Regions from separate parts of the Bacillus sp. FDAARGOS_235 genome, predicted to be linked through region 1. Evidence: riboswitches for the same ligand, from Rfam matches in the RefSeq annotation. Region 1 holds a riboswitch; the other holds the start of a gene.
The links. Region 1 has a riboswitch for S-adenosylmethionine ahead of A6J74_RS17460 (bifunctional O-acetylhomoserine aminocarboxypropyltransferase/cysteine synthase). Riboswitches for the same ligand answer to the same signal wherever they lie in the genome.
Positions count from the first base shown of each region.

Region 2: another riboswitch for S-adenosylmethionine. It lies ahead of A6J74_RS14895 (cyclase family protein); the one in region 1 lies ahead of A6J74_RS17460 (bifunctional O-acetylhomoserine aminocarboxypropyltransferase/cysteine synthase).

Region 1 covers NZ_CP020437.2:3,013,999-3,018,219, reverse strand. The annotation lists gene metA (homoserine O-acetyltransferase MetA) at 1-579, opposite strand, end outside; gene A6J74_RS17460 (bifunctional O-acetylhomoserine aminocarboxypropyltransferase/cysteine synthase) at 563-1,861, opposite strand; SAM riboswitch class I at 1,954-2,058, opposite strand; gene A6J74_RS17455 (chloride channel protein) at 2,371-3,600, shown strand; gene A6J74_RS17450 (YjjG family noncanonical pyrimidine nucleotidase) at 3,644-4,221, opposite strand, start outside.
Region 2 covers NZ_CP020437.2:2,537,818-2,542,038, forward strand. The annotation lists gene A6J74_RS14885 (nucleotidyltransferase domain-containing protein) at 1-187, opposite strand, end outside; gene A6J74_RS14890 (PRK06851 family protein) at 309-1,418, opposite strand; SAM riboswitch class I at 1,570-1,682, shown strand; gene A6J74_RS14895 (cyclase family protein) at 1,768-2,400, shown strand; gene A6J74_RS14900 (hypothetical protein) at 2,429-2,809, opposite strand; gene A6J74_RS14905 (ATP-binding protein) at 3,040-4,221, opposite strand, start outside.

The DNA of each region.
Region 1 (4,221 bases):
ACGGGAATGCGGGGCAAAAAACAACTCATCAAACCCCTGTAACAGTTTCACATGTTGCTCACAGACTTCATGTTCAAATACGCCGAACATTTTTTCCTTAAGGGGATACTTCGGAACGCCGTAATGATGATACAAACCAGCCTGTGCCCCCCAGCAAATATGAAGCGTGGATGTTACATTCGTTTTTGAATACTCCATAATACGTTTAAGCTCTTCCCAATAATCTACTTCTTCAAAAGAAAGAGTTTCAACTGGTGCTCCTGTAATAATGAGCCCATCAAATTTTTCATTTTCAATATCACGAAACGTTTTATAAAAGCTTGTTAAATGGTCCTGCGCTACATTACGAGACAGATGTGATTCCATATGAAGCAAATGAACATCTAATTGCAACGGTGTATTTCCAATTAATCGAAGTAATTGTGCCTCTGTGTCTTGCTTCGTTGGCATTAAATTTAATATAGCAATTTTCAATGCCCGAATATCTTGTGTTTCTGCTCGTTCCTTCGTCATTACAAAAATATTTTCTTTTTGCAATACTTTACGAGCTGGTAAGTCTTTATCAATTATGATCGGCATGTTGTTTGCCTCCGACTAATGCCGCTTCTAAATCTGCAATAATATCAGAAACATCTTCTATACCAACCGATAAACGAATTAAATCAGATGTAACACCAGCTAAACGCTGATCTTCAGCACTTAATTGTCTATGCGTCGTACTAGCAGGATGTATAACACAAGTTCTTGCATCAGCTACATGCGTTACGAGAGTCGCTAGTTTTACATTTGCGATAAATTCTTTTGCTGCTTCTAATCCACCTTTAATACCGAAAATTAAAACTCCACTAGCACCTTTTTTCAAATACTTTTGTGCTAACGAGTAATTTTCATTACTATCTAACCCCGGATAATTCACCCATTCAATACGTTCATGGTTAGCAAGCCACTTGGCAACTGCGAGAGCATTTTCGCTATGACGCTCCATTCGTAAATGCAGTGTTTCTAAGCCTATATTGCTAATATACGCATTGAATGGGCTCATACAATTTCCATAGTCTCTTAACAGCTGAACACGTGCTTTCACAATATAAGCTGCTGCCCCGAAGTTTTGAACATAGCTTACGCCGTGATAACTTGGATCTGGTTCAACAAGCTCAGGATATTTCCCTTTTGTCCAATCAAAATTTCCTCCGTCAATTACAATGCCACCTAAAGAGCTTGCATGCCCATCAATATATTTCGTCGTAGAATGAACAATAATATTTGCTCCATGTTCGAACGCTTGGCATAAATAAGGAGTCGCTAATGTGTTATCAACGATAAAAGGTACTTCCAGCTCCTTGGCTGCATCTGAAAATTCTTTGAAATTTAAAACGTTCATTGCTGGATTTCCTAACGATTCTGCATAGATGAGTTTCGTCTTATCATTAGCAAGTGCCACAATTTCATCTGCTGCTAAATTTGGATTAAAGAACGTAACATCAATGCCAAGCTTACGTAAACTTACTCCAAATAAATTAAACGTCCCCCCGTAAACTGTTGAAGAACAAAGAAGATGATCTCCACTACTACAAATATTTAAAACTGCTAGCATAATGGCTGCCTGCCCAGAAGCTGTTGCAACCGCTCCTACACCGCCTTCTAAATCTGATAACTTCTGCTCGAATGCAGCTAGAGTAGGATTGCCAATACGCGTATATATATATCCTTCTGCCTCTAAATTAAATAGTGCTGCTAAATCATCCGACGTATCGTATTTATACGTTGTACTTTGATAAAGCGGCAAAACACGTGGTTCACCATTCTTTGGTGTATAGCCACCTTGCACACAAATCGTTCCTTTTCCCCATGATTCTCCCATCTCTCATTCTCCTTTCTTTTATACAAAATAAAAAACTGCCCCTTTCCTGAAAATAAGAAAGGAGCAGTTTGAAAACACGCTCTAAAGGCTCTTTCTTATCTCTCAGGATTATTACCTGCAGGATTTGGCACAATTCCGTTATACGGCTGTTGCCAAGGTTTCATCGGGCCTGTCCCTCCACCTTTTCTTGATAAGACTATGCAATTACCGTTGATTTTATAGCAATAATTTCCTAATGTCAATCGATTTTTCCGAATGTTCTAAAATAAACGTTAACAGTTTTTATAGAAAGCAACAAAAGAAATATATTCCATTCTATTTCAAAAAAGACCTTTAAAAAACTCAAATCAATCTATAAAATTAAATAAGTAACTTAAACTATAAATTCAAAAAATCGCCCTACATGTTGAATAAGCAATCCTCTCAAAAAGATACTATACATATTCAATCCATTTCACACTAACATCTGCAACCTTTTCCTACTAAAACTTGCATAACGGAGGTATAACATGACAAATACAAAAGACATGCATTATATAATCGTCTTATATGGCATTCTTCTAGGATCCATAGTAGGCGCTACAGTCTGGCTATTTTTAGTTACGATAAATATCGGGATCCATTTTATTTGGGGTTATTTACCTAGCGTTTTCTCTTCCCCCCCTTATTACACCCTTTGCGTAACCACAATCGGCGGGATTCTTGTTGGTTTATCACAAAAATACTTTGGTACATATCCACGTCTTATGCCAGAGGTTATGGATGAATATAAAAAAACAGGTAGGATTGAATACCGTTTTGTCCATCAAGCTACTTTAACTGCGATTATTGTCTTAATATTTGGGGCTAGTCTCGGTCCAGAAGCCGCACTTGTTGGAATTATTGGCGGACTTTGCACATGGGTTGGTGATCGCTTTAAATTTGCTTTAAAGGGAATGAATGAACTAACAGAGGTTGGAATTGGTGCTACTTTAAGTGTCATTTTTAATGCACCATTATTCGGTTACTTGGCCCCAAATGAAAATGAGAGTGAGCAAATTAACGAATTTTCTAAAGGAAAAAAAGCAATAGTATACTTAACTACTACTTTTGCAGGTTTTTCTGTTTATTTACTACTGAGTAAACTCGATAATCGAGGATCCTTTATTGTTGATTTTGGAGAAGGTTCACTTTCTTTCAATGAATGGATCGCATTTCTCCCGCTTGCTAGTATTGGTGCTATAATTGGTTTCTTTTACTTCAAATTAGAATTCATATTAGAGAAGTTAATTCATCCTTTTACAAAGTACAAAATTACACTTGGAATTATCGGTGGTATTTTATTAGGAATTGTAGGCACTTTTCTTCCGTACACATTATTTTCAGGGGAACATCAATTAAAAGAATTAGTTGTTGAATGGGGGCATTTATCCTTTTGGATACTACTTCTTTCAGGAGTTTTAAAGCTATGCATTACTGCCGTTTGTTTAAATACGGGGTGGCGTGGTGGACATATTTTCCCAATTATATTTTCAGGGTCAAGTATTGGATACGCTATAGCTTCTATTCTTCCTATAGATCCAGTAGCATCTGTGGCCATCGTAACGACAGCGATTTCGAGCTATGCGTTACGAAAGCCAATAGCTATAACTTTGCTATTACTTATGTTTTTCCCGCTTAATTTACTATTACCAATGCTCGGGGCAGCAGCGATTGGTAATGCATTTCCGCTTCCTAAACGGAACGAAACTACAAATTAATAAAAGTAGGCAGTAGGGACAAAAATTCCACTGCCTATTTTTGTTACACATGCCGCTTCAATAGAGCGTATAAATCTTCAAAACTATGCACTTCATATGTTGGCACAATCTCGCTATCATTTAATTTCTTTTCTGGATTAAACCAACAAGTATCAATTCCCGCTACATATCCACCTTTAATATCGGCGCTTAATGAATCCCCAATAATAAGCCCTTCCTCAGAAGCAAAGTTAGGAATCCGTTCAAAAACATAATCAAAATACTCTTTCATCGGCTTTTGAAAACCTGTATCTTCAGAAACAAAAATACCTTTAAACAATGAATGTAACCCTGCATTGCGTAAACGTTTATCTTGCGTCTTAGAAACGCCGTTTGTCACTATATATAAATCATACTCATTTTGAATTTGATTTATAAATTCAAATGCACCTTGTATGAGTTGATTTCCTTCTTCTAAGTAGCTACGGTAATTATTTTCGAATAATATCCCATCTACTTCTTCCCCGTACTCTTTGAATAAAATGGAAAACCGTGTATTTACAACTTCATCGCGGTTGATTTCGCCTTTTTCAAAAACATCCCAAAGACCTTTATTAACTTTTTTATAACGCGCTTCAACCT
Region 2 (4,221 bases), 480 kb from region 1:
TTACATCTCGTTTATCATGAATTGATAAATACCACTCTACCGGATGCATATAAACAAATCTAACATCATAATCACTATCTTTCGATGGAAATCCCCAAGCACGACTCCCTGATTCCACTGCAAATAAGATTTTCACATCATTCTCTTTTTCAATTCTTGCTAATTCCGCTTTAATTTTCTCTCTCATTTCATACCCTCTCCATTTTTTGATTATTTCCTTGGAAATTCGACAAATATATTACTAAGCTTACTACATACTAAAATAGCTGTCAGAAAATTCCCGACAGCCTACCAAAATCCCTTATTTTTTACTTGTTCTTTTCTGTTACACTAACCGCAATTCGTTCAAACTCTTTTTGAATTTCCTCTTTATATGCATCCACTTTTGAAAAATCCATAGCAGCAATATAAATTCGTTCTAATTTATCACGAACTGATTTTGCTTTTGCTAAGAAAGACATCGCCTCATTCATTTTTGCTTTATATTGAATGGAAACGTCACGAATTTCTGTAGCATACTTCTCATCCGTCCCCGGTTTAACAATAAGAGCATACATATCTATAATCTCATCACCCACGCGACTTGGAAAATATTCATGTGGTGCGGTACTATCAAAAATTGCAAATCCTAATTCTCTTACAATAACCATATCAAGACTATTCGGGTCAAATCCGCAATGATATACTTCAACGTCAAAACCTTTTTCTTCTGCTGCCTTCGATAACTTTTTGAGCATTGTTGATTTTCCAGAGCCCGGGCGTCCTTTTATAAAATAACGATGTGGCAATCCTTCTGTTAAATTAGGAACAAAATCAACTGCTCCTTTCGGTGTAGCTGCTCCTAAAAAGCGATGTTTCACAAGCGATTGTTTCCCTCCTTTATCTGTAAATAGCTTCTGAATCAGCTGATCTGTTAGTTCATTTGCTTTATTAAAATCAATGTTATTAATATATATTTTCTCCCACTCATCATGTATAATTAGCGCCTCGTGAAAACAAGCGTAAGCAGTTTGAAAAGCTTTGCTTGCTTCTGAAACAAATCGTTCAATTTCCACCTTCTGCTTTCTTAATTTATCTGAGTCCCAAGCAACCCCTAAATTGATATACTCCTCAACAACTCCTGGCATTTTTGGCTCGATAACATGCGGAGATGTTCCATCAACAATTCCTACTTTTAGCTTCGGGATAATTACACCATCAACCGATTTATTATCGGAAGAACAATGCAAAAGCTCAATATCATATCCTTTTTCAACCCATTCACGACCTATTGCCTTAATTAAAGAAGATTTTCCCGTTCCTGGACCACCCTTTAAAATAAACAACCTATCTAGCCCTTTTAAATTCTCTTCGTATAAATTATGAAATCCTCTAGCTGTATTACCACCAGCATAATAATTTAACACATTCCCTGTCACTGCACTCACTCCTTCGCAACAGTCTACTTACATAAGCTACAATATGCGAGCAACTTTATTTGGGTGAACACCTAATTTGTATTGCATGAAAAAAGGAAATGAATTACAATTCTAAATATCATGAATATTTCGAATTCCGAAACTGAATAAACCTTTATCAAGAGAGGCAGAGGGACCGGCCCTTTGAAGCCCAGCAACCTCAGTTTATAAGAACCGAATAGGTGCTAATTCCTGCAAAATGCATTGCATTTTGGAAGATAAAACGCAACTAGTATGTAAAGCCCATCTTTCTTGATCATGAAAGATGGGCTTTTTATTATTTGAAAAACATATATTGGAGGTATTTAAAATGAAAGTAATTGATCTATCACAAACGTTTGAAAATAATATGTCTCAATTTCCCGGAACACCAACAATCCAACTAGAAGCCATTACAAGCGTTGAAGAAACGGGATATCAAGTTACAGATTTCCATTCGGTCGTTCATGTCGGTACACATTGCGACGCTCCTGCGCATTTTATTTCTGGTGCAACAACGATTGATCAATTGCCCCTTGATCAGTTTGTAGGTGAAGCAGTTCTCATCGATGTCACTCATGTTCAAGAGAGAAAACTCCCTAAAGAAGTATTGCATAATGCCGACATAAAAAAAGACGATATTGTCATTTTCCATTCTAATCTATCTAATAAATGGAATACAGAAGCTTATGAGAAAGAAGCATTTTATCTTTCCGAAGAATTAGCTGAAGAACTAGTTGAATTAAAAGTAAAATCAGTCGGTTTAGATTTTATTTCTCCCGATGAGGTAACGACAGAAACATCACCCATTCATCACATACTGTTAGGCAATAATATTTTCTTAATTGAAAACTTAACAAATCTAGATGCTATTAAAGCGAAACGTTTCTTTTTCTCAGCAGCACCTTTAAAAATTAAAAATAGTGACGGTGCTTTCGCAAGGGCATTCGCTGTTATTTTTTAAAATATGGACTACAAAAAAGCAAAGATCATCACTGACCTTTGCTTCTATATTTTTTATTTACATTAAGGAAAAATTGTTCCAACCGGGGACGTACCCAAGCTAAATAATCTTTCTCTTTCTTCTTTGTACAAGCTATCTCTTCCCCATCTACCATTCCAACAAGTTCTAGCTCTAACAGTTGCCTCGTGAATGCTAGTATATTTACTTCTTCTGCTGGATACTCTTCTTTTAATTTCTCCTCAATTTCTCCCAATAAAAAACCGTCACGCATCATTGCCAATGCATCAATCCAAAGTGGCGGCATTTCATATTTTTCTCCTGTAATTGTATCTTTTACAATATAATTCTTTTGCTCTTTTCGAAATTGAATCGTGTGTAAGCATACAGTCGAATTTAATGTTAATTCCATCAATACCACCTCTTTCATCATATCTGCATAGAAAAAAGGATGCGCGGGCACCCCTTCTTTTCTTTTCATAACACTACCGAACCGTTACATGAGTAACCAATCTCATGTCGATATTTTCCTCCATTATAAACGAAGTATTTTATAAAAAAAACCCTTCTTGAAACATTTTATTAAATGTTTATATTTACACAAGAAGAACACTTTTCTGAAAAATATTTTCTTCTACTTCGCTACATCGTCGGTAAATAAATTTCCACTTTCGTTCCCACACCCATACTACTTTGAATCGTGATACTCCCTTGATGTTCTTTAATAATTTTATATGTAATCATTAAACCAAGCCCTGTACCATTCTCCTTCGTTGTGTAAAAAGCCTTTCCAATCTTCTCTAATTTTCCTGCCTCTATACCAAATCCTTGATCCTCGACAGCAATACACAAATACCCCTTAGTTTTTTCATATGCCCGAATATGAATATCCCCACCTTCTGGCATTGATTCTATTCCGTTTTTAATAATATTTAACAACACTTGTTTTAATTGTTTATCATCACCGTTTATAACGGGTAAGTTTCCATCTATTTGCAAATAAACTTTCACTTTATATTGACTCGCATAACTTTCCATTAACTGCACAACATATAAAAGGATTTCCCGTATGTTACACCATTCATAATTTGTTGGTTTCGGTTTTCCTAATAACATCAATTCGCTAACAAATCCGTTAATTCTCTCAATTTCTTGTAACATTATTTCATAGCTCATCATATCTTCAGGGTTTCTTTCTTTTTGCATTTGCGTAAACCCCTTCAAAGCCGTTAATGGATTTCGGATTTCATGCGCAATTGTTGTAGACATAGTCCCAATTACAGCTAAATTTTCCGTCTCTTTCATATTGTTCATCATTTCAACAACCGTTCTTACATAAGATTGAAATCGTTTCAACAAAGAATGTGAAATAATGAAATAGAATACACATAAGACAAGCGGAATCACAACTTTTAGATCTTGTAGTATCAATGTAAAAAGTACGTACTTTCCAATTACACTAAAGGAAACTAAATAAAAATATTTTCTGTTCACGAAAACCGGTGCAAATAAAATTAATAACATTTCTACCATACTACCATGTTCAAAAGCTCTATCCGTTCGCAAATAAATCATTAAATTATTTATAAGATTGATAAACATGTAGCCAAATAAAAATAAATATTTTATAGAATATACATAACCTCTTTTTTGAAGATACATTGAAATAGGGAATAATGCTATTACAAATATATATACGCCTATCCCAAGGCTTCCTTCTGGCCATCCTACCGTTGTTCCATTAATATTCATAGCAGGATATACAAAATAATATATAGCGTCATATGAAAAAAATATAATATAGAATAATAATATAAATACCTT